Regions from separate parts of the Streptomyces sp. NPDC030809 genome, predicted to be linked through region 2. Evidence: predicted binding sites of a transcription regulator. Region 2 holds the regulator's gene; the other holds the start of a gene.
The links. Region 2 encodes HrcA, which represses chaperone genes, less so after heat shock. Its sites were predicted from a motif close to TTNGCACTCNGNNNNNCNGAGTGCNAA; they were not measured.
Positions count from the first base shown of each region.

Region 1: groES (co-chaperone GroES) is a predicted target of HrcA. The motif match lies at 5,887-5,913, and genes of this name have one in related genera.

Region 1 is NZ_JBVIDV010000004.1:232,681-247,307, reverse strand. It holds gene ACZ407_RS07885 (WhiB family transcriptional regulator) at 1-272, shown strand, start outside; gene ACZ407_RS07880 (LysR family transcriptional regulator) at 372-1,268, opposite strand; gene ACZ407_RS07875 (MOSC domain-containing protein) at 1,349-2,029, shown strand; gene ACZ407_RS07870 (SDR family NAD(P)-dependent oxidoreductase) at 2,055-2,828, shown strand; gene ACZ407_RS07865 (ester cyclase) at 2,903-3,595, shown strand; gene groL (chaperonin GroEL) at 3,686-5,317, opposite strand; gene groES (co-chaperone GroES) at 5,432-5,740, opposite strand; gene ACZ407_RS07850 (FtsW/RodA/SpoVE family cell cycle protein) at 6,210-7,622, shown strand; gene ACZ407_RS07845 (polysaccharide deacetylase family protein) at 7,668-8,567, opposite strand; gene ACZ407_RS07840 (polysaccharide deacetylase family protein) at 8,564-9,496, opposite strand; gene ACZ407_RS07835 (class I SAM-dependent methyltransferase) at 9,597-10,877, shown strand; gene ACZ407_RS07830 (hypothetical protein) at 10,874-11,587, opposite strand; gene ACZ407_RS07825 (hypothetical protein) at 12,051-12,311, opposite strand; gene tsaD (tRNA (adenosine(37)-N6)-threonylcarbamoyltransferase complex transferase subunit TsaD) at 12,314-13,477, opposite strand; gene rimI (ribosomal protein S18-alanine N-acetyltransferase) at 13,470-13,955, opposite strand; gene tsaB (tRNA (adenosine(37)-N6)-threonylcarbamoyltransferase complex dimerization subunit type 1 TsaB) at 13,976-14,627, opposite strand, start outside.
Region 2 is NZ_JBVIDV010000002.1:159,718-174,344, reverse strand. It holds gene ACZ407_RS03495 (YceI family protein) at 1-349, shown strand, start outside; gene ACZ407_RS03490 (hypothetical protein) at 401-652, opposite strand; gene holA (DNA polymerase III subunit delta) at 708-1,709, shown strand; gene ACZ407_RS03480 (DUF2191 domain-containing protein) at 1,849-2,049, opposite strand; gene rpsT (30S ribosomal protein S20) at 2,305-2,571, opposite strand; gene lepA (translation elongation factor 4) at 2,757-4,625, shown strand; gene ACZ407_RS03465 (AMP-dependent synthetase/ligase) at 4,802-6,691, shown strand; gene hemW (radical SAM family heme chaperone HemW) at 6,803-8,035, shown strand; gene ACZ407_RS03455 (DUF3097 domain-containing protein) at 8,173-8,979, opposite strand; gene ACZ407_RS03450 (MBL fold metallo-hydrolase) at 9,008-9,733, opposite strand; gene hrcA (heat-inducible transcriptional repressor HrcA) at 9,884-10,900, shown strand; gene dnaJ (molecular chaperone DnaJ) at 10,901-12,040, shown strand; gene ACZ407_RS03435 (nitronate monooxygenase) at 12,195-13,271, shown strand; gene ACZ407_RS03430 (16S rRNA (uracil(1498)-N(3))-methyltransferase) at 13,268-14,011, shown strand; gene ACZ407_RS03425 (histidine triad nucleotide-binding protein) at 14,112-14,471, shown strand; gene ACZ407_RS03420 (ribonuclease Z) at 14,478-14,627, shown strand, end outside.

The sequences.
Region 1 (14,627 bases), on a different contig from region 2:
AGCTGCTGGCAGCCTGCCGAGGGGTCGACAGCTCCCTCTTCTTCCACCCGGAGGGCGAGCGGGGCGCGGCCCGGAGCGCGCGCGAGGCCTCGGCTAAAGAGGTCTGCATGCGATGCCCGGTGCGCGCGGAGTGCGCCGCCCACGCCCTTGCCGTCCGCGAGCCCTACGGGGTGTGGGGAGGGCTGACCGAGGACGAGCGCGAGGAGCTGATGGGCCGCGCCCGCCACCGCCTGATCCCCGCCTCCAGCGTGAGCGGGACGCCCGCGCACTGACCGAGGCACCAACCGGAGCACCCACCGAAGGAACGTTTCTCCCCCGGCCTGCCGTGCCGCCGGCCCCGCACCCTGCGGGGCCCGGCGCGCGGGGGGACGTCAGCGGGCCGCGGCCCGCTCCAGGTGGTCGAGGGTGGCGGCGACGGCCGGCACCCGGGCCAGGTCCGGCAGGGTGAGGGCGACCACCTCGCGCCGCACCGCGGGCTCGACCGCCACGGTCCGCGCTCCCTTGGCCCGTACGGACTCCACCGCCAGCTCGGGCAGGACCGCCACCCCGAGCCCGGCCCCGACCAGGCCGACCACCGCCGGGTAGTCGTCGGTCGCGAAGTCGATGCGCGGGGTGAAGCCGGCCTCCTCGCACACGTCGACGAGGTGGCGGCGGCAGCGCGGGCAGCCCGCGATCCAGGGCTCGTCGGCCAGCTCGGCCATTCCGACGCGCTCCGCGCCGGCCAGCGGGTGCCCCTCCGGCACCAGGCCGACCAGCTTGTCGGTGAGCAGCGGCCGGACCACCAGGTCCGCCCATTCCGCCGGGTCGGCCGCCCCGGCGTAGCGGAAGGCGAGGGCCACGTCGCAGTCCCCCTCGCGGAGCATCTCCACCGAGCGCGGCGGCTCGGCCTCGACCAGCGAGACCCGGGTGCCGGGGTGCTCCGCGCGCATCGCGGCCAGCGCGGTGGGCACGAGGGTGGAGCTGCCGCTCGGGAAGGACACCAGCCGGACCCGCCCGGCGCGCAGCCCGGCGATGGCGGCGACCTCCTCCTCGGCGGCCGTGAGCCCGGCGAGGATGCCGGCGGCATGGCGGACCAGCACCTCGCCGGCCTGGGTCAGGCGCATCTCGCGGCCGGTGCGGATCAGCAGCGGGGTGCCGGCGCCCTGCTCCAGCGCCTTCATCTGCTGGCTGACGGCGGGCTGGGTGCAGCCCAGCTCGCGGGCCGCGGCGGAGAAGGAGCCGGTAGCGGCCACGGCGCGCAGGACGCGGAGATGACGTGCCTCAATCACCCTTCGAGCATAAGGCCCGCTTTGACGAGCGCGCCAATTGTGGTTGGTCACTTTGAGACCGCTCGGTTAGCGTTCCCCCCATGCATCTGATCTCCGTGAACCTGGGCCGCGCGACCGCCGTCGACTACACCGACACGGAGGGCGGCCTCACCGGCATAGGCAAGCAGCCGGTGGCCGGCCCGGTGCAGGTCGCCGCCCCCGGCCCGCGCGGCACCGGCGGCAGCGGGCTCGCCGGGGACGCCATCTGCGACCTGCGCCACCACGGCGGGGACCACCAGGCCGTGTACGCGTACGCCCGCGAGGACCTGGACTGGTGGGAGGCCGAGCTCGGACGCGAGCTGACCGGCGGGCTCTTCGGGGAGAACCTCACCACCTCGGGCCTCGACGTGAACGGGGCCCTGCTGGGCGAGCGTTGGCGGGTGGGCCGGGACCTGGTGCTGGAGGTGGCCGCGGCCCGGATCCCCTGCCGCACCTTCCAGGGCGCACTGGGCGAGGCCGGCTGGGTCAAGAGGTTCACCCGGGCGGCGCGGCCGGGCGCGTACCTGCGGGTGGTCGAGCCGGGGGAGATCTCCCCCGGCGACCGGGTCGAGATCCTGCACCGCCCGGACCACGAAGTCACGGTGGGCTTCTGGTTCCGCGCCTTCACGACCGAGCGCGAGCTCCTGCCCCGCACCCTCGCGGCGGGCGACGCGATGCCCCCGTCCTCGCAGGAGACGGCGCGCGCGTACGTGGCGAAGTACGGCAGCGACGCGCGGGCCTGACGCCTGCGGAGGCTAGGTTTCCCGTATGACGACTGCTCTGATCACGGGATCCACGGCGGGCATCGGCGCCGCCTTCGCCCGGCGGCTCGCCGCCGACGGGAACGACCTGGTGCTGGTGGCCCGGGACACCAAGCGGCTGCGCGAGCAGGCGACCGAGCTCCACGACCGGCACGGGATCGAGGCCGAGGTGCTGACCGCGGACCTGTCGACGGAGGAGGGCATCGCGGCGGTCGAGGCCCGGCTCGCGGACCGCAGGAACCCGGTGGACCTGCTGGTGAACAACGCGGGCTTCGGGAACAAGGGCCGCTACCTCGACGTGGCCATGGCCGACGAGCTGGCCATGCTCAAGGTGCACATCGAGGCCGTGCTGCGGCTGACCTCGGCGGCCACTGCGGGCATGCGCGAGCGCGGCCGCGGCGGGGTGGTCAACGTGGCGTCCGTGGCGGCGTTCGTGCCCCGCGGCACGTACGGCGCGAGCAAGGCGTGGGTCGTGCAGTTCACCCAGGGCGCGGCCCGCGACCTGGCCGGCTCGGGGGTGCGGCTGATGGCGCTGTGCCCCGGGTTCGTGCGCACCGAGTTCCACGAGCGGGCCGGGATGGGCACCGACAACATCCCGAACTGGATGTGGCTGGACGCCGACAAGCTGGTGGCGGCGGCGCTGGCCGACCTCGCACGCGGCCGTACGGTCTCCATCCCGGACCCCCGGTACAAGGCGCTGATGGGCATCGTGAAGCTGACCCCGCGCGGGCTGCTGGGCGGGGTGTCCTCCCGTACGGGTCGCAAGTACGGGCCCCAGTGACCCGCTGGTAGACCGGGCCGAACGGGTGAATTCTCCCTAAACTGGACAGGTCCCACCCAGCACGGGAGACCACCATGACATTCGTACAACTGGTCGATTACAGGACTCACCAGCCCGAGGCGATGAACGACCTGCTGGACAAGTACGTCGCCCAGAGCCAGGGCAAGCGCACGGTCACCCACAGCATCGTGGGCAAGGACCGCGACCAAACGGACCACTACGTGAACTTCGTCGAGTTCCCGTCGTACGAGGAGGCCATGAAGAACTCCAACCTCCCCGAGACGGACCGGATGTTCCACGAGATGGTGGCCCTGTGCGACGGCATGCCGACGTTCACCAACCTCGACGCGGTCCGCGACGAGCACCTCAACACCATGCTGGTGAACCGGATGTACGACGAGATCGCCATGAAGGGCGACATGTCCGTCATCGAGGAGATCTTCGCCTCGGACTACCGCGACCACGACATCTCCAACCCCGTGGACAAGACCGGGCACGCCGCGATCCGCGAGGACGTCCAAATGTGGCGCAACGCCTTCGACTTCACCTTCACCCGTGACGCCCAGATGGCGCAGGACGACTACGTCACCACGCTGTGGACCTGGACCGGCACGCACAAGGGGGAGTTCATGGGCGTCGCCCCCACCGGCAAGTCCTGCACGATGACCGGCACCACGGTCTTCCGATGTCAGGACGGCATGATCAAGGAAGGCTGGTGGCACTACGACGCCATGGGCCTGATGCGGCAGCTGGGCATGATGGACTGACGCCCGCTCGGCCGCCCGGACACGGGAAGGCCCCCGCCCCGCCGGGTGAACGGCGGGCCGGGGGCCTTCCTGCAGAAGCGCGCGGACGCGTCAGTGGCTGTGGCCGTGACCGTGGCCGTGACCGTGGGCGTCGGCCTCCTCCTCCGCCGGCTTCTCGACGACCAGGGTCTCGGTCGTGAGCAGCAGGGAGGCGATGGAGGCGGCGTTCTCCAGGGCGGAGCGGGTGACCTTGACCGGGTCGATGACGCCGGCCTTGACCAGGTCGCCGTACTCGCCGGTGGCGGCGTTGAAGCCCTGGCCCTTCTCGAGCTCCGCCACCTTCGAGGTGATGACGTAGCCCTCGAGGCCGGCGTTCTCGGCGATCCAGCGCAGCGGCTCGACCACGGCGCGGCGGACGACCGCGACACCGGTGGCCTCGTCGCCGTCCTTGCCCAGGTTGCCGTCGAGCACCTTCGCGGCGTGCACCAGAGCGGAGCCGCCACCGGAGACGATGCCCTCCTCGACCGCAGCGCGGGTCGCGGAGATGGCGTCCTCCAGACGGTGCTTCTTCTCCTTCAGCTCCACCTCGGTGGCGGCGCCGACCTTGATCACGCACACGCCGCCGGCCAGCTTCGCGAGGCGCTCCTGGAGCTTCTCGCGGTCCCAGTCGGAGTCCGTGGCCTCGATCTCGGCCTTGATCTGGTTGACGCGGCCGAGGACGTCCTCGGAGGAGCCGGCGCCGTCCACGATCGTGGTGTCGTCCTTGGAGACGGTCACGCGGCGGGCGGTGCCCAGCACGTCCAGACCGGCCTGGTCGAGCTTGAGGCCGACCTCCTCGGCGATGACGGTGGCACCGGTGAGGGTGGCCATGTCCTGGAGCATCGCCTTGCGGCGGTCGCCGAAGCCGGGGGCCTTGACGGCCACCGCGTTGAAGGTGCCGCGGATCTTGTTCACGACGAGGGTGGAGAGGGCCTCGCCCTCGACGTCCTCGGCGATGATCAGCAGCGGCTTGGAGCCACCCGCCTGGATGACCTTCTCCAGCAGCGGCAGGAGGTCCTGGATGGAGGAGATCTTGCCCTGGTTGATCAGGATGTACGGGTCGTCGAGGACGGCCTCCATACGCTCCTGGTCGGAGACCATGTACGGGGAGAGGTAGCCCTTGTCGAAGGCCATGCCCTCGGTGAACTCCAGCTCCAGGCCGAAGGTGTTGGACTCCTCGACGGTGATGACACCGTCCTTGCCGACCTTGTCCATCGCCTCGGCGATGAGCTCGCCGACCTGCTGGTCCTGCGCGGAGAGCGCGGCCACGGCGGCGATGTCGGTCTTGTCCTCGATCGGGCGGGCGGTCGCGAGGAGGTCCTCGGAGACCGCCTTGACCGCGGCGTCGATGCCCTTCTTCAGGGCGGCCGGGGAGGCGCCGGCGGCGACGTTGCGCAGACCCTCGCGGACCAGCGCCTGGGCCAGGACGGTCGCGGTGGTGGTGCCGTCACCCGCGATGTCGTTGGTCTTGGTCGCCACCTCCTTGACGAGCTGGGCGCCCAGGTTCTCGTACGGGTCGTCGATCTCGACCTCGCGGGCGATCGTGACACCGTCGTTGGTGATGGTGGGGGCGCCGAACTTCTTGTCGATGACGACGTTGCGGCCCTTGGGGCCGATCGTCACCTTGACCGTGTCGGCAAGCTTGTTGACGCCGCGCTCGAGGGCGCGACGGGCGTCCTCGTCGAACTTCAGGATCTTCGCCATGGGAGCGGTTCAGCCCTCTCGAAAAATCTGGGTTTCAACGAACTGCGCCCCTCGCCGCCCGGCTTCAGCGGGGTGGCCAGGGGCGCAGTTCAAAGCAAATCTGCTTCGGGGTGATTACTTCTCGACGATCGCGAGCACGTCGCGAGCCGAGAGGACGAGGTACTCCTCGCCGCTGTACTTCACCTCGGTGCCGCCGTACTTGCTGTACAGCACGATGTCGCCGACGTTGACGTCCAGCGGGAGACGCTGGCCGTCCTCGAAGCGGCCCGGGCCCACGGCGAGGACGACGCCCTCCTGGGGCTTCTCCTTCGCGGTGTCCGGGATAACCAGGCCAGAGGCCGTGGTCTGCTCGGCGTCGAGCGGCTGGACCACGATGCGGTCCTCGAGCGGCTTGATGGCAACCTTGGAGCTGGCGGTCGTCACGATCCGACCTCCCCCTTCGGAGATCTCACGGGGTTAACTGTCTGAGGTGGCGACCAGGTGGATCCGTCGTCGCGGGTGCCGGACCTGCCCGTCGCTGTGTTGGCACTCACCAGGGGCGAGTGCCAGGCCCGAGACTATTCCGGTGATTAGCACTCGGTCAAGCGGAGTGCCAATTCGCGCGGCGCGATGTTGCGGGGGGACCCCCGGGGAACCGCGGCCCACGGCTGCTCGCGGCGCCGCCGGGCGGCTCCCGACCTCCCCCGATTGCCGACAGTGCCCACCACGGATCTCCCGAAACACGTCCGGCGGTCCGCCGTACGGGTGAGGATGGCGAGGGCGCCGAGGGCAGCGGCGGGGGTGGAGGTGCCGGCGGACGCCACCGGGCGGCCGGGAACCTCGTACGGGATGCGAACGTCCTAGACGATATGAAGATAAAGCGCCCCATTGCCGAGCACATCGGACCCGGCCCGTGCGCGGACTGACCCTGAGCGCCCGGACGGCGGCCGGGGCGCGCCGCCGCACCGAGGCCCTGCTGCTCGTCTTCGTGGTCGCGATCACGGTGGGCGGGCACGCGAGCGTGGGCCTGGCGATGAACGACGCCCTGCCGGCGAACCTCTCCGGGTTCGCGATCAGCATGTCGCTGCTCGCGCTGGTGGGGCACCTGGGCGTGCGGCGGTTCGCCGCGTACGCCGATCCGCTGATCCTGCCGCTGTCGCTGCTGCTGACGGGCGTCGGGCTGGTGCTGCTGGCCCGGCTGGACCAGACGTACACGGCGAACTTCAAGAACGCGGCGGCGAACGCGCCCGGGCAGCTGCTGTGGACCGTGATCGGCGTGGCGATCTGCCTGGCGATCCTGGCGGTGCTGCGCGACCACCGGCACCTCCAGCGGTACATCTACCTCACGATGGCCGTGGCGCTGGTCCTCCTGATCGCGCCCGCCTTCATGCCCGCCGACACCTACGGCGCGAAGCGGTGGATCTACCTCGGCGGCATGTCGCTCCAGCCCGGCGAGTTCGTGAAGATCATGATCGCGGTCTTCTTCGCGGGGTACCTCGTCATCCACCGGGACTCGCTGGCGCTGACGGGCCGGAAGTTCCTGGGGATGCGGCTGCCGCCGGGCCGGCAGCTCGGGCCGATCGTCACGGTGTGGATCGTGTCCCTGCTGGTGCTGGTCTTCGAGCGCGACCTCGGCACTTCGCTGATCTTCTTCGGCGTCTTCGTGGTGATGCTGTACGTGGCCACCGAGCGCACCAGCTGGATCGTCTGCGGCCTGTTCATGGCGGCGGTGGGTGCCTTCGCGGTCGGCTCGACCGAGCCGCACGTCAAGGGGCGCATCGCGGCCTGGCTGGAGCCGATGGCGATCTTCCTGCCGCCGGACCGGCGGCCGCCGGGCATCGTCTCGGACCAGTCGGCGCAGGCCCTCTTCAGCTTCGGCAGCGGCGGGATCACGGGGACCGGGCTGGGCCTGGGGCACCCGGAGCTGATCGGCTTCGCGGCCCGCTCGGACTTCATCCTCACCACGGTGGGCGAGGAACTGGGCCTGGCCGGGGTCATGGCCGTCCTGCTGCTCTACGGGCTGCTGGTCCAGCGGGGCCTGCGGATGGCGCTGGGCGCCCGGGACCCCTTCGGCAAGCTGCTGGCGGTGGGCCTGGCCTCGGCGCTCGCGCTCCAGGTCTTCGTGGTGGCGGGCGGGGTCACCGGCCTGATCCCGCTCACCGGCAAGGCCCTGCCCTTCCTGGCGAAGGGCGGCTCCTCGCTGGTGGCCAACTGGATCATGATCGCCCTGCTGCTGCGGATCAGCGACAGCGCGGAGCGGCAGCGGGAGGCGGACGCACGGTCGCCCGGGCCGGATCCCGAGCCGGCGCCGGCGCCGGCGGCCTGAGCGGGGGCGGGCCCGCGGGCCGGGGGGCGCTGCGGGGGCGGGCCGTCAGAGGTAGTCCTCCAGGCGCCCTATCCGGTAGCCCTGGTCCTGTATCCGCCGGAGCATCCGGGTGGTCATCTCCGTGATCGTCGAGCCCTTCAGCTCGCCGGGGCCGCGGAAGTGCGCGAGCACGATGTCGCCGGGTTCGAGGGCCTCGCCCTCGGCGTAGCGGAGGTTGTTGATCTGCATCGAGGCCCGCCACAGGACCACCGTGGAGAGCCCGCACTCCTTGGCGGCGCGCAAGGTGTCGTCGTTGTAGTTGCCGAACGGGGGACGCAGCAGGCGGGGCCGCTCGCCGAAGCGTTTCTGCAGCCGTTCCTGCTGCCCGCATATCTCCGCCTTCTGGGCGTCGTACGACAGGGTGCGCAGGTTGGGGTGGGTCAGCGAGTGGTTCTCCACGGCGCTGCCCGTGCCGAGGTCCCGGAGCTTCTCGAAGTAGCCGTAGCCGGGGCCGGCCACGCTGTCCGTCAGGAACATGCTGATCGGCAGTCGGAGGTCGGCGGCCATCTTCAGGAAGCGCGGGTCCCGCTCCGCACCGTCGTCGAAGGTCAGGAAGACGGTCTTCTCCCCCGCCGGCACGGGTATCCGGTCCACCACCGGCACCCGCCCCGGCGCCGCGGCGGGCAGCGCCGGCTTGCGCGCCGGCTTCGGCGCGAACTCCAGCGGGCGGGACAGCCCCCAGGCGCGGTGGGCGTCCGGGGGTGCGGAGGGGGACGGGGAGGCGCTGGGCCCGGCGGCCCGGGGACGGGCCGCCCCGGCGCTGGGGCCGCCCGTCACGTCGGCCGAGGCCTTGCGCCCCAGCCGCTCGATCGGATCCACGCTCTGCGCGCATCCGGTGAGCCCGAGCGAGAGCACGAGCGCGCCGGCCGCCAGCGTTCCGGCCGTCAGCCGGCGCGCGTTCCTCACAAGTAGTCCTCCAGGCGGGCCACGGCGTATCCCTTGGCCGTGACGGTCTTCATGACCTGACGGATCATGTCAGGCATCGTTCCCTTCCAGTCCTCGCGGCCCCGGAAGTGCGTGAGAATGATGTCACCAGCGTGCAGGTCGCGGTCCCATTCCCGCCAGTCCATCCGGTCCGGGAAGGCCTCGGAGTTCCACAGCGGCACGGCCTTGACCCCGCAGGACTTGGCGGCGCGCAGCGTGTCCTCGTTGTAGTTGCCGTACGGCGGCCGGAAGAGCGTGGGGCGGCGGCCGAACTGCTTCTGGATGGTGTCCTGCTGCCCGCAGATCTCCTGCCGCTGCTTCTCGTACGACAGCGCCGGCAGGTAGCGGTGGTTCAGCGTGTGGTTGTTGAGGGTGACGCCGAGGGACTGCATCTTCTTGAAGTAGCCGTAGTCCTCGCGAACCAGGTAGTCGCTCAGGAAGGCGCTGTACGGGATCTGCAGCTCCTGCATCATCCGCAGGAACTCGGGGTCCTTCTCGGCGCCGTCGTCGATCGTCAGGAAGACGACCTTCTCCTGGGTGGGCACGGTCGTGAACACCGGGGGGAGCTGGTCGGCGTCCTCGGCGCCCTCGATCTCGAAGCCCTGGCGGGTGGTGATCGCCGGCTTCTCCTTCGGCGGGGCCGGCGGCTTGAGCGGGACCTGGGCCAGGCCCCACCGTTTGACGGCCGCGAGCCGGGCCGCCTCGGCCTGCCGGAGCTTCGCGGCGGCGTCCGCGGCTGCGGCCGGGCCGCCGAGCGCCTTGGCCTTGGCGGCCCGCTCGGCGTCGGAGTCCCCGTCCGCCCCGCAGGCCGTGCCGAGGGCGGCGACCAGGAGCGCGGCCAGCGCCACCCCGAACCGGCCGCGCACTGCTCCCGTTGAGGCTTTTTGTTCCTTTTGTCGTACTAGCTGCATGGCGCGGATGCTGTCACCCGCGGACTCCCGCGCCGCGGCGACACCCTGAGGAGGGCCCCGGCGAGCGCACACCTTCCACCGACTGGCCGACAATGAGCAGGTGAACGCCCACCCGCCGGCCGCAGCCGACCCCGGCTCCGGCACCGCAGCCGACCCCGCCGCCGACCCCGCAGTGGAGGCCTTCGCCGCGCTGCGCACCGAGGAGGGCCGGGCCCTCCTCACCGCCCTGCGCGACCACGACCCGGCGCAGGAACTGGCGACCGCGACCCGGCTGCGCCGGGACCACCCCGCCGGGCTCGTCTCCGCCGCCCTGGGCATGGCCCGGCTGCGGCAGCGCGCGGTGGCGAAGTTCGGTGCGCAGGACGCGTACCGGATGTACTTCACGCCCCACGGGGTCGAGCAGTCCACGCGCGCCTCGGTGGCCGCGTACCGCGCCGAGCGGCTCGCCGCGCTCGGCGTGCGCAGCCTCGCCGACCTGTGCTGCGGCATCGGCGGGGACGCCCTCGCGCTCGCCCGGGCCGGGATCCGGGTGCTGGCCGTGGACCGCGACCCGCTGACCGCGGCGGTGGCCCGCGCCAATGCCGAGGAACTGGGCCTGGCCGACCTGATCGAGGTCCGCGAGGCGGACGTCACCGAGGTGGACACCAGCGGGTACGACGCGGTCTTCGTGGACCCGGCGCGGCGGGGCGGACGCGGCAGGATCTTCGACCCGGAGGCGTACTCGCCCCCGCTGTCCTGGGCCGTCGGGGCCGCCCGTACGGCGCAGTACGCGGCGATCAAGATCGCCCCGGGGATTCCGCACGAGGCGGTGCCCGCCGAGGCGGAGGCCGAGTGGATCTCGGACGGCGGGGACGTCAAGGAGGCCGTGCTGTGGTTCGGCACCGCCCCCGGCACGGTCCGCGCGACCCTGCTCCCGCGCGGGGACTCGCTGGCCACGGCCGAACCGCTGCCCGACCCGGAGCCGGGCCCGGTGGGCCGGTGGCTCTACGAGCCGGACGGCGCGGTCATCCGCGCGCACCTCGTCGCCGAGGTGGCCGCGGCCGTGAACGGCCGGCTCATCGACCCGACCATCGCGTACGTCACCGCCGACGAGCTGCGCCCGACCCCGTACGCCACGGCCTACGAGATCACCGACGTCCTGCCCTTCAACCTGAAGAAGCTCAAGGCGCTGCTGCGCGAGCGGGAGGTCGGGGTGCTCACCGTCAAGAAGCGCGGCTCGGCCGTCGAACCGGAAGAACTCCGCCGCAAGGTCAAACCCCAGGGCCGCAACGCGGCCACGGTCGTCCTGACCCGCGTCGCGGGTGCCCCGTCGATGCTGATCGGGACCCCGGTCGCGGCCCCGGCCCCGGCCCCGGCCGACGGCACGGCTGCGGGGGGCTAGGCCGGCGACTGGCCGCGGGCGGGCGGCGGGGTCGGGGAGGGTTCCGGGAGCCGGCCGGCGAACGGGTCGGGGGCGGGGTCTTGGAGGGGGCCGGGGCGGCCGGTGCCGTGCACGTGGACCGCCCAGCGGTAGTGCGCCGCGGCGCGGGCCACGCCGAGCAGGCCGGTGATCCAGAGGATCATCCCGAGCCCCATCGGGGAGGCCACCTCCGCGTACGTGTCCGCGCCGGGCCGGAGTTCGACCGACATCCCGAAGGTCACCCACAGGCCGGCCGTGCACAGCACCAGCGAGGAGAGCAGCCAGCCCAGGCTGCGGGCCGGGTCCCGGAGCGCCGCGTCCACCGCCGGATCCGGGCACACCTGGGCCCAGGCGCCCTGGAGCCGGCGCACCTCGCGGTCGTGGCGGGCGGCCGCGGCCGCCCAGCGCCCGGCCGGGACCAGCACTCCCGTGCCCAGTACGGCGAAGAACAGGCCGACCGCGGTCTCGCTGCGGCCGCCCTCCTCGAAAGCGGTCAGGGCCATGCCGAGGAAGGACCAGCCGAGCGCGCAGACGGCGGCGACCAGCCAGAGGGTGAGCAGCCGGGGGAGGCCGAGGCTGTGGCGGGCCAGGTCCGCGAGGGCTGCGGCCCGCTCGGTGCGCACCCGTGCCGGGTCCAGCCAGGCGCGCAGGTGCGCGGGGGGTGGAGGCGGGGGCAGCGTGCGCGACGGCATGGCCATGACCATAACCGCCCCCCCACCAGCCCGCTCCGACCCCGCGGGGCCGCATTCCAGGCCCGCCGACGCTTGAGGCCCGGGGGCCGGGCCAGAACCCCCAACCAGCCTCGCCGGCGTTTGAGGCGCGGGGGTGCGGGGGCGGGGCCACCCCACATCAAGCCTCGCCGGCGTTTGAGGCGCGGGGGTGCGGGGGCGGAGCCCCCACATCAAGCCTCGCCGGCGATTGAGGCGCGGGGGTGCGGGGGCGGAGCCCCCGAAGGGCCCGGCTCGGATCCCTGCGGGGCTTTCCCCTACCCGCCCCTTCCCGAACTGGGGCTCCGCCCCAGACCCCGCGCCTCAAACGCCGGCGAGGCTGGAGGTGTGCCCGCGGGGCTGGAATGGGCCCCGCAGGACAGACCCTGCGAGGCAAAATCGAGCCCCGCCGGCGTTTGAGGCGCGGGGGTCAGGGGGCGGAGACCCCTTACGAGGAGTCGATTGATTCGAAGCGCCAGCGGTGGACCGGGCGGGTGATCAGGTCCGGGGCCGGTTCCGGGAGCTCGGGGAGCTCCTCCGCGAGGGAGGACGCCGACCACCACGTGATGACCAGGACCCGGTCCTGCGGCGCCCGGAACAGCTCCCGCCGGAGCGGGTCGCGGGCCAGGACCTGCGCCCGGGCCCACTCCAGCAGCTCGGCCCCCCGGCCGCCGGCGGCCCGGGCCTCCCACATCAGGGCGACCGTCATGGTCATGAGTAGAGGTTGTCCTTGCTCAGCTCGTGCACGTGGTCGTGCGAGTGGCCGTGACCGTGACCGTGTCCATGGCCGTGCCCGTGACCGTGTGAGTGACCGTGCGCCTCCCCCTGCCCGCTCCCCGGCACGTGCGGGTCCGTGACCGGCAGCGAGGAGTCCGCCGACAGGTCCCAGTCCGAGGCCGGCCGGTTGCGGGCGACCATCTCCGCGCCGAGGGCCGCGACCATCGCCCCGTTGTCCGTGCACAGCTTCGGCCGCGGCACCCGCAGCACGATCCCCGCGTCGTCGCACCGCTCCTGCGCCAGCGAGCGCAGCCGCGAGTTGGCCGCGACCCCGCCGCCGATCATCAGGTGGTCCACGCCCTCGTCCTTGCACGCGCGGATCGCCTTGCGCGTGAGCACGTCCACCACGGCCTCCTGGAAGGAAGCCGCCACGTCCCGCACCGGCACCTCCTCGCCCGCGTTCCGCTTGGCCTCGATCCAGCGGGCCACGGCCGTCTTGAGCCCGGAGAAGGAGAAGTCGTACGCGGGGTCCCGCGGCCCGGTCAGACCGCGCGGGAAGGCGATCGCCGAGGGGTCGCCCTCCTTCGCGAGCCGGTCGATGACCGGACCGCCGGGGAAGCCGAGGTCCAGCACGCGGGCGATCTTGTCGAAGGCCTCGCCCGCCGCGTCGTCGATGGTCGCGCCGAGCGGCCGTACGTCGCTGGTGATGTCGGGGGCGAGCAGCAGCGAGGAGTGCCCGCCGGAGACCAGCAGGGCCATCGTGGGCTCGGGCAGCGCGCCGTGCTCCAGCTGGTCCACGCAGATGTGCGAGGCGAGGTGGTTGACCCCGTACAGCGGCTTGCCGAGCGCGTACGCGTACGCCTTCGCGGCGGAGGTGCCGACCAGCAGCGCGCCGGCCAGGCCGGGACCGGCGGTGACGGCGATGCCGTCGAGGTCCTTGGCGCTGACCCCGGCCTCCTTCAGGGCCCGCTCGATGGTGGGGACCATCGCCTCCAGGTGGGCGCGGGAGGCGACCTCCGGGACCACGCCGCCGAAGCGCGCGTGCTCGTCGACGCTGGACGCGACGGCGTCCGCGAGCAGGGTGTGGCCGCGGACGATGCCGACGCCGGTCTCGTCGCAGGAGGTCTCGATGCCGAGGACGAGGGGTTCGTCAGCCATGGGTCTCAGTTCCTTGTACGGGGCCGGGGTTGCTTGCGGGGTCGGCACGGCGCATCACGAGGGCGTCCACGTTGCCGGGCTGGTAGTAGCCGCGCCGGAAGCCGATCGGCTCGAAGCCGAACCGCTCGTACAGGCGCTGGGCGCGGGTGTTGTCCACCCGTACCTCCAGCAGCACCTCGGCGCATTCGAAGTCGGACGCGGCCTGCAGCAGGTCGGTGAGCAGCCGGGCGCCGAGCCCGCTGCCCCACTGGTCGCGGGCGGCCGCGATGGTCTGCACGTCGCCGAGGTCGGCCGCGGCGGCGAGGCCCGCGTAGCCGACCAGCCGGCCGTCGGGGTCCTCCGCCACCACGTAGTGCCGGGTGGCCTGCGGGCCGCGGGCGTGGGCGAGCTCGGACCAGAACATGCCGGCCGACCAGGCGTCCTCGGGGAAGAGGTCGTGCTCCAGTTCCAGCACCGGTGCGATGTCCCACCAGCGCATCTCGCGGAGCTGTACGTCCGTCACCGGGGGGTGACCACCTTGTAGTTCTTCGGCACCTGCGCGTCGGGGCGGCGCAGGTACATGGGCTGCGGAGGCAGGAATTCCGTGCCGGCGGCCAGCTTTTCGGCCGCGAGGGCGGCCAGGGCCGCCGCCGACTGGTGCTCGGGGCCGCGGGCGTCGGTGAAGACCTCCGGGTACAGGAGGGCTCCGGCGCCGACCGACGGAAGGCCGGCGACCTGCTCGGCGATGTCGGCCGGGCGGTCCACGGCGGCGTCGGTCAGGCGGGTGCGGGGGTCGGCGTAGCGGGCCCAGTACACCTCCTTGCGGCGGGCGTCGGTGGCCACGGTGAAGGGGCCTTCGATGCCGGCGTCCTGCGCGGCGTACGCGAGGCCGTCGAGGGTGCACAGGCCGTGCACGGGAACGCCGAGGGCGGAGGCGAAGGCCGCGGCCGTCACCAGGCCCACCCGCAGCCCCGTGTAGGGGCCGGGGCCGACGCCGACGACGATGCCGGTCAGCTCGTCGAGCGTCCGGCCGGCTTCGGCGAGGACCTTGTCCACGGACGGGAGCAGGAGCTCCCCGTGGCGGCGGGCGTCCACCTGGTGCGCCTCGGCGACGACGGAGCCGCCGTCGTGGAGGGCGACGGTGACGGCGGGTGTGGCGGTATCCATTGCG
Region 2 (14,627 bases):
GGTCCGGATGCGGGACGACCACCTGAGGTCCGGGGACTTCCTCGACGCCGCCCGGCACCCCACGATCGAGTTCTACAGCGAGCGGTTCATCCACCGCACGGGCAGCCGCTGGGCCGTGGCCGGGGCGCTGACCCTGCACGGGGTCAGCCGCTCGGTGACCCTGGACACCGAGTACCTGGGGGTCGGCACCGGCATGGAGGGGGAGACCAGGGCCGCCTGCCGTGCCACCACCGAACTGCACCGCGAGGACTTCACCCTGACCTGGCAGTCCCTGCTGGCCCACGGGATCGCCGCCATCGGGTCGAGCATCGAGGTGACGCTCGACGTGCAGATCGTGCACAAGAACTGAACGGCAGGCGGACCGCGGTGGTACCCCGGGCCGCCGCGGGGCGCCGGGCCGTTACGGGGCCTCCAGCCAGCCCTCGTACTCCGCGGTGAGAGCGTCCAGCGCCGCGGGGTCCAGGCGGTCCTGCGGGTCCTCCACGACGACCAGCCACTGGGCGTCCTCGGCGTCGTCCTCCCCGGCCAGGGCGTCCCTGACCAGCTGGGGTTCCTCGGAGAGGCCGAAGCGGTCCGAGACCTCCTCCGCCACCTCCTCGGCGGCGTCGCGGTCGGGGAGCACCAGTACGTGTCGAGCGTTCACGGGTCCCATTCTGGGGCACTGCGGGGGCGGGCCGTGTCGGTGGGGCGTGGGATGCTGGACGGCGATGGCCACCAGGAAGAACCCCACCGAAGACCTGCTCGCCCCGCTCACCCTCGCGGTGGGTCAGGAGGAGCTGCTGCTCGACCGCGCCGTGCGGGAGGTGGTGGCCGCGGCCCGTGCCGCGGACGCCGACACCGACGTGCGCGACCTGTCCTCCGAGCAGCTCCAGCCGGGCACCCTCGCCGAGCTGACCAGCCCCTCGCTGTTCTCGGAGCGCAAGGTCCTCGTGGTGCGCAACGCACAGGACCTGTCCGCGGACAGCATCAAGGAGGTCAAGGCGTACCTGGCCGACCCGGTGGAGGACATCAGCCTCGTGCTGCTCCACGCCGGCGGTGCCAAGGGCAAGGGGCTGCTGGACGCGGCCCGCAAGGCCGGGGCCCGCGAGGTGGCCTGCCCGAAGATGACCAAGCCCGCCGACCGGCTGGCCTTCGTACGGACCGAGTTCCGGGCGCTGGGCCGCTCGGCCACGCCGGCGGCCACCGAGGCCCTCGTGGACGCCATCGGCAGCGACCTGCGCGAGCTTGCGAGCGCGGCCGCCCAGCTGTGCGCGGACGTCGAGGGCACCATCGACGAGGCCGTGGTCGGCCGCTACTACACCGGCCGGGCGGAGGCCTCCAGCTTCACCGTCGCCGACCGGGCGGTCGAGGGCAGGGCGGCGGAGGCCCTGGAGGCCCTGCGCTGGTCCCTGTCCACCGGCGTGGCCCCCGTCATGATCACCAGCGCCCTGGCCCAGGGCGTCCGGGCCATCGGCAAGCTCGCCTCCGCTCCGCGCGGCGCGCGCCCCGGGGACCTGGCCCGGGACCTCGGCATGCCGCCCTGGAAGATCGACCGGGTGCGCCAGCAGATGCGCGGCTGGTCGGCGGACGGGGTCTCGGCCGCCCTGCGCGCGATCGCCGAGGCCGACGCCGGGGTCAAGGGCGGCGGGGACGACCCGGAATACGCCCTGGAGAAGGCGGTGGTGGCGGTGGCCCGGGCCGCCCGCCCGGCCCGCCGCGACCAGTACTGACCGACCCGTTCCGACGGCCCCGCGACCCGTTCCGACGGCCCCGCGACCCGTACCGACCGCTCCCGCGACCCGTACCCGCCGCCCGGCCCGCCCGCCTGCCCGCCCGCCTGCCCGGTCCGCCCGCCCCGCCCGGCCGGGCTCAGCCCTGCGGGTCCTGGGGCCGGGAGTCGATGTCGCGCAGGTGGCGGCCGGTGAGGTCGGTGCGGGCCTCCGTGCGGTGGCCCCGGGCGATGTAGTCGCGTACGACGGCCTCCACCGCGTCCTGCGGGGAGCCGATGCCCGCGAGGACCATCACCTCCACGACCAGTTCCGCGTCCAGGCTGATGTCGACCTTGGCCATGCCCCGCCCCTCTCGTCCGTTCCGGGGACTCTAACCGCCCCGGCGCCCCCGGACGGGGCGAAGCCGGACACCCGCGAACCCCGGACATGCCGGAGGCCCCGGTCCCGTCCTGGGGAAGGACGGGACCGGGGCCTCCGGTTCACTTCTGGTGTCCCACACCCGCGTGGCGAACGCAGGCCGCGTGTGGGACGGGGTGCCGGTCAGGAGCGGATGAGAGGGCCCGCTGATTCCGTCCCGGCGATCACATCAGAGTGCTCAGCCCTGGAGGGTGGCAACCTTGGTGGCCAGCGCCGACTTCTTGTTGGCGGCGGCGTTCTTGTGGATGACACCCTTCGAGACAGCCTTGTCCAGCTTCCGCGAGGCGGCACGGGCCGCCGCGGTGGCCTTCTCGGCGTCGCCGGCGGCGACGGCCTCGTTGGCCTTGCGGATGAAGGTGCGCAGCTCGGACTTGACGGACTTGTTGCGAAGGCGGGCCTTCTCGTTCGTCTTGTTCCGCTTGATCTGGGACTTGATGTTCGCCACGAAAGAGCCTTTTCAGGTTCAGAGGTTGATCTTCGGATTGCGTCCCGCGAGCTAGAGGGCAGACGAGACACAGCTGCCCAGGCTACCAGGCCCAGTCGGACCAGCCCAAACCGAGCGCAGCCGCCCGCGCATGGGACCATGGAGCCTGAGTATCCATAGTCATCGCCCGAGAATCAGGACCTTGCGTGCCCGCGATCCCCAGCCACGTGCCCGAGCCGAGCCGTACCGACCCGGCGCTGATCCGCAATTTCTGCATCATCGCGCACATCGACCACGGCAAGTCGACTCTCGCCGACCGGATGCTCCAGCTGACCGGTGTCGTCGACCAGCGGCAGATGCGTGCCCAGTACCTCGACCGCATGGACATCGAGCGTGAGCGCGGCATCACGATCAAGTCCCAGGCGGTCCGTCTGCCGTGGTCGCCCACCGAGGGCGAGGGCCAGGGCAAGACGCACATCCTCAACATGATCGACACCCCGGGCCACGTCGACTTCACCTACGAGGTCTCCCGGTCGCTGGCGGCCTGCGAGGGCACCATCCTGCTCGTGGACGCCGCCCAGGGCATCGAGGCGCAGACCCTCGCCAACCTGTACCTGGCGATGGAGAACGACCTCGCGATCGTCCCGGTCCTGAACAAGATCGACCTGCCGGCCGCCCAGCCGGAGAAGTTCGCCGAGGAGCTGGCGAACCTGGTCGGCTGCGACCCCGACGACGTGCTGCGCGTCTCCGCCAAGACCGGTGTCGGCGTGGACGCCCTGCTCGACCGCGTGGTGCAGACCGTCCCCGCCCCGGTCGGCGTCAAGGACGCCCCCGCCCGCGCGATGATCTTCGACTCGGTCTACGACTCGTACCGCGGCGTCGTGACGTACGTCCGTGTGGTCGACGGCACGCTCAACAAGCGCGAGCGGATCCGGATGATGTCCACCGGCGCCACCCACGAGCTGCTGGAGATCGGCTGCAACTCGCCCGAGATGCTGCCGGCCGACGGCCTCTCCGTCGGCGAGGTGGGCTACCTGATCACCGGCGTGAAGGACGTCCGCCAGTCCAAGGTCGGCGACACCATCACCCAGATGACGGGCGGTGCCACCGAGCCCCTCGGCGGCTACAAGGACCCGAAGCCGATGGTCTTCTCCGGCCTGTACCCGCTGGACGGCTCGGACTACCCGGACCTGCGCGAGGCCCTGGACAAGCTCCAGCTCAACGACGCCGCGCTGGTCTACGAGCCGGAGACCTCCGCCGCGCTCGGCTTCGGCTTCCGCGTGGGCTTCCTCGGCCTGCTGCACCTCGACGTGGTCCGCGAGCGCCTGGAGCGCGAGTTCGGCCTCGACCTCATCGCCACCGCGCCGAACGTGGTCTACCGCGTGGTGCTGGAGGACGGGAAGGAGGTCACGGTCACCAACCCGAGCGAGTTCCCCGAGGGCAAGATCTCCGAGGTGTACGAGCCGGTCGTGCGCGCCACGATCCTCGCCCCGAGCGAGTTCATCGGCGCGATCATGGAGCTGTGCCAGACCCGCCGCGGCACCCTCCTGGGCATGGACTACCTGTCCGAGGACCGCGTGGAGATCCGCTACACCCTCCCGCTCGCCGAGATCGTCTTCGACTTCTTCGACCAGCTGAAGTCCAAGACCCGCGGCTACGCCTCCCTGGACTACGAGCCCACCGGCGAGCAGGCGTCCAGCCTGGTCAAGGTCGACATCCTGCTGCACGGCGACAAGGTGGACGCCTTCTCCGCGATCACCCACAAGGACGCGGCGTACGCGTACGGCGTGCGCCTGGTCGCCAAGCTGCGCGAGCTGATCCCGCGGCAGGCCTTCGAGGTGCCCGTGCAGGCGGCCGTCGGCTCCCGGGTCATCGCCCGCGAGACCATCCGCGCCATCCGCAAGGACGTCCTCGCCAAGTGCTACGGCGGTGACATCTCCCGTAAGCGGAAGCTGCTGGAGAAGCAGAAGGAAGGCAAGAAGCGGATGAAGATGGTCGGCTCCGTGGAGGTCCCGCAGGACGCCTTCATCGCGGTGCTGTCCAGCGACGAGTCCGGCGGCAAGGGCAAGAAGTAGCCACCCCCCGGCAGCCTTGCGGACGGGCCCCTGCGCACTCGCGCAGGGGCCCGTTCGTTATAAAGCGGCCGCTCGGCGCCCCTTACGCGGCGGGCGGACGCCCTCTACGCTGATCTCTGCTCGATGGTTACTCGCCAGTTAACCCACGCGGTGCAGCGTGGTCCGGAGGATGTCTCGTGAGCGACACACAGACCTTGATCGAGAACCGCCCGCCCTCGGTGGCGGCCCTCTTCCTTGAGCGCGTCGCCGCGACCCCGGACGCCGAGGCCTACCGGTACCCGGTGCCCGCGGCCTCCGGCAAGGGACCGGACGACTGGAAGTCGCTCAGCTGGGGGCAGGCCGCCGAGCGCGTGTACGGCATCGCCGCCGGCCTGGTGAGCCTGGGCCTGGAACCCGAGCAGCGCGTGGCGCTCGCCTCCAACACCCGCGTCGAGTGGATCCTGAGCGACCTCGGCGTGATGTGCGCGGGCGGCGCGGTCACCACGATCTACCCCAGCACCAACGCCGAGGAGTCGGCCTTCATCCTCTCGGACTCCGAGAGCCGCATCCTCATCGCCGAGGACGCCGGGCAGCTGGCCAAGGCCCGCGAGCGCCGCGCCGACCTGCCCGAGCTGGCGCACGTCGTCGTCATCGACCCGGCCGGTGCCGAGGCGGCCGAGGGCGACCCCGAGGGCTGGGTGCTGACCCTCGCCGAGCTGGAGGCGCGCGGGGCCGAGTACCTCACGGAGCACCCGGAGGCCGTCAAGGAGCGGGTCGGGGCGATCACCTCCGAGCAGCTCGCCACCCTGATCTACACCTCCGGCACCACGGGCCGCCCCAAGGGCGTCCGCCTCCCGCACGACAACTGGTCGTACATGGCCAAGGCCATCGCCGCGACCGGCCTGGTCACCAAGGACGACGTCCAGTACCTGTGGCTGCCCCTCGCGCACGTCTTCGGCAAGGTGCTGACCTCCGGGCAGATCGAGGTCGGCCACGTCACCGCCGTCGACGGCCGCGTGGACAAGATCATCGAGAACCTGCCGGTGGTCCAGCCCACCTACATGGCCGCGGTGCCGCGCATCTTCGAGAAGGTCTACAACGGGGTCGCCGCCAAGGCCCGCGCCGGCGGCGGCGCCAAGTACAAGATCTTCAAGTGGGCCGCCGAGCTCGCCCGCGAGTACGCCAAGGTCTCGCAGGACAACTTCCGCCGCACCGGCACCGCCTCGGTGCCCCTGGGCCTGGGCCTGAAGCACAAGGTGGCCGACGCCCTCGTCTACTCCAAGCTCCGCGACGCCTTCGGCGGCCGGCTGCGCGCAGCGGTCTCCGGAGCCTCCGGCCTGTCCCCGGAGATCGGCTACTTCTTCTCCGGCGCGGGCATCCACATCCTGGAGGGCTACGGGCTGACGGAGTCCAGCGCGGCCAGCTTCGTCAACCCCGGCGAGGCGTACCGCACCGGCACGGTCGGCAAGCCGCTCCCCGGCTGCGAGGTCCGCATCGCCGACGACGGCGAGATCCTGCTGCGCGGCCCGGGCATCATGGAGGGCTACCACCGCCTGCCGGAGAAGACCGCCGAGGTGCTGGAGTCCGACGGCTGGCTGCACACGGGCGACATCGGCGAGCTGTCCGCGGACGGCTACCTGCGGATCACCGACCGCAAGAAGGACCTCATCAAGACCTCCGGCGGCAAGTACGTGGCCCCGGCCGAGGTCGAGGGGCAGTTCAAGGCGGTCTGCCCGTTCGTGTCGAACATCCTCGTGCACGGCGCGGACCGCAACTACTGCACCGCCCTCATCGCCCTCGACGAGCCCGCCATCCTCGGCTGGGCCAAGGACCACGGCCTGGAGGGCAAGTCCTACGCCGAGATCGCGGCGGCCCCGGAGACCCGCGCGATGGTCCAGGGCTACGTGGACACCCTCAACCAGGGCCTCCAGCGCTGGCAGACGATCAAGAAGTTCGCGCTGCTGCCACGGGACCTCGACGTCGAGCACGGGGAGCTGACCCCGAGCCTGAAGCTGAAGCGGCCGGCCGTCGAGCGCGAGTTCAAGGCGGTCATCGACGGCATGTACGAGGGGGCGCGCGAGGCGTAGGCCGGCCGGGCGGGGGTGCGCCCCCGCCCGCCGCGGGGTCCCGCTCCCCGCCGCCGGGGCGGCCGGACCGGACGGTCGGCCGCCCGTCCGGCGGTGCGGGAGAATGGACCCATGCCTTCCGTACTGCCCGACGGCGAGCCCATGCCCGAAGACGGGTCGCTGCCCGCGTCCGCCCTGACCGGAGCGGCGGACCGGCCCCTCGGGTTCTACCTGCACGTGCCGTACTGCGCCACCCGCTGCGGCTACTGCGACTTCAACACGTACACCGCCACCGAGCTGCGCGGCACCGGCGGGGTCCTCGCCTCCCGCGAGAACTACGCCGAGACCCTCGCCGAGGAGGTCCGCCTCGCCCGCAAGGTGCTCGGCGACGACCCGCGCGAGGTCCGCACGGTCTTCGTCGGCGGCGGCACGCCCACCCTGCTGCCGGCCGCCGACCTCGTCCGCATGCTCGCCGCGATCCGCGAGGAGTTCGGCCTCGCGGCCGACGCCGAGATCACCACCGAGGCGAACCCGGAGTCCGTGGACCCCGCCTACCTGGCGGAGCTCCGGGCGGGCGGCTTCAACCGGATCTCGTTCGGCATGCAGAGCGCCCGGCAGCACGTCCTCAAGGTGCTCGACCGCACGCACACGCCGGGGCGGCCGGAGGCCTGCGTGGGCGAGGCGCGGGCGGCGGGCTTCGAGCACGTCAACCTGGACCTGATCTACGGCACCCCCGGCGAGTCCGACGACGACTGGCGGGCCTCGCTCGACGCCGCCCTCGGCGCCGGACCCGACCACGTCTCCGCGTACGCGCTGATCGTCGAGGAGGGCACCCAGCTGGCCCGGCGGATCCGGCGGGGCGAGGTGCCCATGACGGACGACGACGTGCACGCGGACCGCTACCTGATCGCCGACTCGGTGCTCGCCGAGGCCGGCTACCACTGGTACGAGGTCTCGAACTGGGCCACCTCCGAGGCCGGGCGCTGCCTGCACAACGAGCTGTACTGGCGCGGGGCGGACTGGTGGGGCGCAGGTCCCGGGGCGCACAGCCACGTGGGCGGGGTGCGGTGGTGGAACGTCAAGCATCCGGGTGCGTACGCGGCGGCGCTGGCGGAGGGGCGCTCGCCGGGGGCCGGGCGGGAGCTGCTGTCCGAAGAGGACCGGCGGGTCGAGCGGATCCTGCTGGAGCTGCGGCTGCTGGAAGGGGTGCCGCTGACGCTGCTGGCGCCGGCCGGGCTGGCCGCGTCTCGGCGCGCCCTGGCTGACGGCCTCCTCCAGGAGGCGGCCTACCGGGACGGCCGCGCCGCGCTGACCCTGCGAGGGCGGCTGCTGGCCGATGCGGTGGTCCGCGACCTGGTGGATTGACGGGGCCCCGCCGCTGCGCGGGGCTCTCCCTCCACCCGCCCCTTCCCGAAGCGGGGGCTCCGCCCCACACCCCCGGTTCTCAAACGCCGGACGGGCCGGAGTTCGCCGCCCGGCGGGAAAAGCCGGCAGGGTCGGGGCTACGGGGCCGTGACGAAGTCGATCAGCTCTTCGACGCGGCCCAGGAGGGACGGCTCCAGGTCCTGGTACGAGCGGACGCGGGACAGGACGTGCTGCCACGCCGCCCCCGTCTCGGACGGCCAGCCCAGCGCCCGGCAGACGCCCGTCTTCCAGTCCTGGCCGGGCGGGACCACCGGCCAGGCGGGAATCCCCAGGGAGGACGGTTTCACGGCCTGCCAGACGTCCACGTACGGGTGGCCGACGACCAGGACGTGCGGGCCGGCGACCGCGGCGGCCAGCCGGGACTCCTTCGAGCCCGGGACCAGGTGGTCGACCAGGACGCCCAGCCGGGCGTCCGCGGCCGGGGCGAAGTCCGCGACCACCGCCGGCAGGTCGTCCACGCCCTCCAGGTACTCCACGACCACGCCCTCGATCCGCAGGTCGTCGCCCCACACCCGTTCCACGAGCTCCGCGTCGTGGCGGCCCTCCACGTAGATCCGGCCCGCCCGCGCCACCCGGGCCCGGGCCCCCGGGACGGCCACCGAGCCCGAAGCCGTACGGGCGGGGGCGGCGGGCCGGCGGGCCGGGCGGACCAGGGTGACCGGCGCGCCCTCCAGCAGGAAGCCGCGCGGCTCCAGCGGGAACACGCGGCGCTTGCCGAAGCGGTCCTCCAGCGTGACCGTGCCGCCCTCGCAGGCCGTCACCGCCCCGCAGAAGTCCGTACCGGCCACCTCGACCACCAGGCCGGGGTCCGCGGGCACCTCCGGCACCGGTCGGGCCGCGCTCCGCTTCCACGGCGGGGTCAGGTCGGGTGAGTATTCGCGCATTCGGACGACACTAGGCAGGGGCGGGCCCTCAGGGGGCCGACACGCCGAAACGCTCCGCCAGTGTGGCGCGTTGCGCACGGACGAACGCCGCGTCCACCACCGCGCCGTGCCCGGGCACGTACGCCGCCTCCTCGCCGCCCAGGGACAGCAGCCGGCCGAGGGCGGCGGGCCACTGCCTGCGGACCGCGTCGCCGCCGGCCTGGGGCTCGCCGGACTCCTCCACGAGGTCCCCGCAGAACACCACCTCGCGCTCGCCGGGCACGCACACCGCGAGATCGTGCCGGGTGTGCCCGGGGCCGACGTTCGCCAGCAGCACCTGCACCCCGCCGAGCTCCAGCGTCCACTCGCCCGAGACCAGGTGCCGGGGCGGGACCAGCAGCTCCACCGCCTCCGCGGCCTCCTTCTCGGCCAGGCCGTGCCGGACCGCGGAGTCCCGGAGCAGGTCGCGCCCCGCGAGCATCAGCCCGTCCAGCCCCACCGCCCCGTACACCTCGGCCCCCGAGAAGGCCGCCGCGCCCAGGACATGGTCGAAATGGCCGTGCGTGAATGCGATATGGGTCACTCTGCGGCCCGCCAGCCGCTCCGCCTGCGCGCGCACCTCGGCCCCCTCGCGCACGCAGGAACCGGGGTCGATCAGGAGGACCGCATCGTCCCCGACCACCAGTCCCACCGTGCAGTCCCACACCGGGAGGCGCCGCCGGCCGGTGCGTCCGGTCAGCCCTTCCCACCCCGCCTCTTCCCATCGGACGTCCATGCCGCGACGCTACCTTGACGGGCCGCCCTTGCTAGGGGCGTACCTCCCCGCCGTACACTGACCGGGGGATCTCTGGCACTCGGACGGCACGAGTGCCAGCAGCAGGACCGCAACGGAAACGAACAGGCATCACAGCTGGAGGTGTGCGCGATGCTCAGCGAACGCAGACTCGAGGTGCTGCGCGCCATCGTCCAGGACTACGTCGGGACGGAGGAGCCGGTCGGCTCCAAGGCACTCACGGAGCGCCACAAGCTCGGCGTGTCGCCTGCCACCGTGCGCAACGACATGGCGGTGCTGGAGGACGAGGGCTACATCGCCCAGCCGCACACCAGCGCCGGCCGCATCCCGACCGACAAGGGCTACCGGCTGTTCGTCGACAGGCTCGCGGGGGTCAAGCCCCTGTCCTCGCCGGAACGCCGCGCCATCCAGAACTTCCTGGACGGCGCCGTGGACCTCGACGACGTCGTCGGCCGCACGGTCCGGCTGCTCGCGCAGCTGACCCGGCAGGTGGCGGTCGTGCAGTACCCGTCGCTGACCCGCTCGACGGTGCGGCACGTGGAACTGCTCGCGCTCGCGCCCGCCCGCCTGATGCTCGTCCTGATCACCGACACCGGCCGGGTCGAGCAGCGGATGGTCGACGCGCCCGCGCCCTTCGGCGAGGCCGCGCTGGCCGACCTGCGGGCCCGGCTCAACAGCCGGGTCGTCGGCCGCCGGTTCGCGGACGTGCCGCAGCTGGTGCAGGACCTGCCCGAGTCGTTCGAGACCGACGACCGCGGCACGGTGCAGGTGGTCCTCGCGACCCTGCTGGAGACCCTGGTCGAAGAGACCGAGGAGCGGCTGATGATCGGCGGCACCGCCAATCTCACCCGCTTCGGGCACGATTTCCCCCTCACGATCAGGCCGGTGCTGGAAGCGCTGGAGGAGCAGGTCGTGCTCCTCAAGCTGCTCGGCGAGGCCAATGAATCGGGCATGACCGTACGCATTGGGCATGAGAACGCCTACGAGGGACTGAACTCCACGTCCGTCGTCTCGGTCGGCTACGGTTCGGGCGGCGAAGCAGTCGCCAAACTCGGCGTGGTCGGACCGACCCGCATGGACTACCCCGGAACGATGGGAGCGGTACGCGCAGTGGCACGTTACGTCGGACAGATCCTGGCGGAGTCGTAAGTGGCCACGGACTACTACGCCGTACTCGGCGTGCGCCGCGACGCGTCCCCGGACGAGATCAAGAAGGCCTTCCGCAAGCTCGCGCGCGAGCTGCACCCGGACGTGAACCCCGATCCCAAGACGCAGGAGCGCTTCAAGGAGATCAACGCCGCGTACGAGGTGCTGTCGGACCCGCAGAAGAAGCAGGTCTACGACCTCGGCGGGGACCCGCTGTCGGCCTCCGGCGGCGGGGGCGGCGCGGGCGGCTTCGGCGCCGGCGGCTTCGGCAACTTCTCGGACATCATGGACGCCTTCTTCGGGCAGGCGTCGCAGCGCGGTCCGCGCTCGCGCACCCGCCGCGGCCAGGACGCGATGATCCGCCTGGACCTGGAACTCGACGAGGCGGCCTTCGGGACCACCAAGGAGCTCCAGGTCGACACGGCCGTCGTGTGCACCGGCTGCTCCGGCGAGGGCGCCGCACCCGGCACCTCCGCGCAGACCTGTGACATGTGCCGCGGCCGCGGCGAGGTCTCCCAGGTCACCCGGTCCTTCCTCGGCCAGGTCATGACCTCGCGCCCCTGCCCGCAGTGCCAGGGCTTCGGCACCGTGGTCCCGACCCCGTGCCCCGAGTGCGCGGGCGACGGCCGGGTCCGCTCCCGCCGCAGCCTCACGGTCAAGATCCCGGCCGGCGTGGAGAACGGCACCCGGATCCAGCTGTCCGGCGAGGGCGAGGTCGGCCCCGGCGGCGGCCCCGCCGGCGACCTGTACGTGGAGATCCACGAGCTCCCGCACCCGGTGTTCCAGCGGCGCGGCGACGACCTGCACTGCACGGTCACCATCCCGATGACGGCGGCGGCCCTGGGCACGAAGTGCCCGCTGGAGACGCTGGACGGGATGGAGGAGGTGGACATCCGGCCCGGTACCCAGTCCGGCCAGTCCATCCCGCTGCACGGGCGCGGAGTCACGCACCTGCGCGGCGGAGGCCGCGGCGACCTCATCGTCCACGTCGAGGTCCAGACCCCGAACAAGCTGGACCCGCAGCAGGAGGACCTGCTCCGCCAGCTCGCCAAGCTGCGCGGCGAGGAGCGCCCGCTGGGCCAGTTCCAGCCCGGGCAGCAGGGTCTCTTCAGCCGCCTGAAGGACGCCTTCAACGGCCGCTGACCGCCGCTGCGAGGCCGTTTTCAACGCCGCCGACCGGTCGCCGTTCCGCCGCCCGCACGGGCGGCGGACGGCCCGTGGCGGGTTCCGTCCGGCGGACTATGCCAGGCGGATGACCTGATTCGGCCTGCTGCGGGGGACATGGCACGATGCGCTCATGTCCTCCGCACTGAGCGCCCTCTGCCGGTACCCGGTCGTGCAGGCTCCCATGGCGGGCGGCGGCTCCTGCCCCGAGCTGGCCGCGGCCGTCTCGGCGGCGGGCGGACTCGGCTTCCTGGCGGGCGGCTACAAGACCGCCGACGGCATGTACCAGGAGATCAAGCGGCTGCGCGCGCTCAGCCCCCACCCCTTCGGGGTCAACCTGCTGATGCCGCAGCCGGCGGCCGCCGACCCGGCCTCGGTCGAGGCCTACCGGGGGCAGCTCGCCGGCGAGGCCACCTGGTACGACACCCCGCTCAGCGAGGACGTCTTCGCCTGCTCCGACGACGGCTACGACGCCAAGGTCGCGATCCTGCTCGACGACCCGGTGCCCCTCGTCTCCTTCACCTTCGGCTGCCCCGACCCCGCGACCCTCGACGCGTTCCACCGGGCGGGCACCCGTACCGCCGTCACCGTCACCTCGGCCGAGGAGGCCCGGACCGCGCAGAGCGCCGGCGCCCAGGCCGTGTGCGTCCAGGGCATCGAGGCCGGCGGCCACCAGGGCACCCACCGCGACGACCCGGAGGCCGACGGCAGCGGCTTCGGGCTGCTGCCGCTCGTGGCCCAGGTCCGCGAGGCGGTGGCGGTCCCGATCATCGCCGCGGGCGGGCTCATGCGCGGGGCGCAGATCGCCGCCGTGCTGGCCGCGGGCGCGGAGGCGGCGCAGCTGGGCACCGCCTTCCTGCCCTGCCCCGAGTCGGGCGCCAGCCCGGTGCACAAGCAGGCCCTGACCGACCCGCTGTTCGTCCGCACCGAGCTGACCCGGGCCTTCTCCGGGCGCCCGGCCCGCGGGCTGGTCAACCGCTTCATGCGGGAACACGGCCCCTACGCGCCGGCCGCGTACCCGCAGGTGCATCATCTGACCACCGGACTGCGCAAGGCCGCCGCGGAGGCGGGCGACCCGCAGGGGATGGCCCTGTGGGCCGGACAGGGCCACCGGCTGGCCCGCACCCTGCCCGCCGGGCAGCTGGTGGAAGTGCTCGCGGCCGAACTGGCCGAAGCGCAGAGTGCGTTGCAGATGAGGAGTGCGTCATGACCGCCCCCGTGTTCGTGGTCGACAAGGTGCCCGCCGGACCGCAGTTCGTCCTGGACGGACCCGAAGGCCGGCACGCGGTCTCCGTGAAGCGCCTGGAGCCCGGCGAGGAGGTCGTCCTCACCGACGGGCAGGGCGCCTGGGCCGAGGGCGTGGTCGCCGCCGCCGAGGGCAAGGACCGGCTGGTGGTCGACGTACGGGCGGTGTCCGAGGAGCCCGAGCCCGACCCGCGGATCACCGTGGTGCAGGCCCTGCCCAAGGGGGACCGGGGCGAACTCGCCGTCGAGACCATGACCGAGACCGGGGTGGACGCGATCGTGCCCTGGCAGGCCTCCCGCTGCATCACGCAGTGGCGCGGGGACCGCGGCGCCAAATCCCTGGCCAAGTGGCGCAACACGGCCCGCGAGGCGGGCAAGCAGTCCCGCCGGGTCCGCTTCCCCGAGGTCACCGAGGCCATGTCCACCAAGCAGGTCGCCGCCCTGCTCGCCGGGGCCGACCTCGCCGTGGTCCTGCACGAGGACCGGGACGCCGACAGCGGGGCGCTGGCCCTGGCCGAGCTGCCCGCCACCGGCTCCATCGTGGTCGTCGTGGGCCCCGAGGGCGGGGTCTCCCCGGAGGAGCTGGCGGTGTTCGCGGAGGCGGGCGCCCGCCCGTACCGGCTGGGGCGCTCGGTGCTGCGCACCTCCACGGCCGGCACCGCGGCGGCCGCCGTCCTGCTCGCCCGCACCGGCCGCTGGTCGTAGCCCGCCCCACCGGGATCCACGGCTCCAGAGCCCGTCGAGCGGGCTCCGGCCGCCCGGTCGCTACGATGCGGGGAACGATCACGCTACGGAGGCGAAGCCCATGGCAGGGGAACCGCAGGCGGACTGCCTGTTCTGCAAGATCGTCAAGGGGGAGGTCCCCGCGACGATCGTGCGCGAGACGGAGACCACGGTCGCGTTCCGCGACATCAACCCGCAGGCCCCGACGCACGTCCTGGTGATCCCCAAGGCGCACTACCCGGACGCGGCCTCCCTGGCCGCCGCCGAGCCGGTGCTCGCCGCCGACGTGCTGCGCGCGGCCGGCGAGGTCGCCGCCGAGGAGAAGGTGGACGGCTCGGGCTACCGGATCGTCTTCAACACCGGCGCCGGTGCGGGCCAGACCGTCTTCCACGCCCACGCCCACGTGCTCGGCGGGCGCGGCCTCGAATGGCCGCCCGGGTAGCAGAACGTGTCCGTACGCGAATTCGTGGTGCTCGGCACCGCGAGCCAGGTCCCGACCCGGCACCGCAACCACAACGGGTACCTCCTGCGCTGGGACGGACAGGGCATCCTGTTCGATCCCGGCGAGGGGACCCAGCGGCAGATGCTGCGCGCCGGG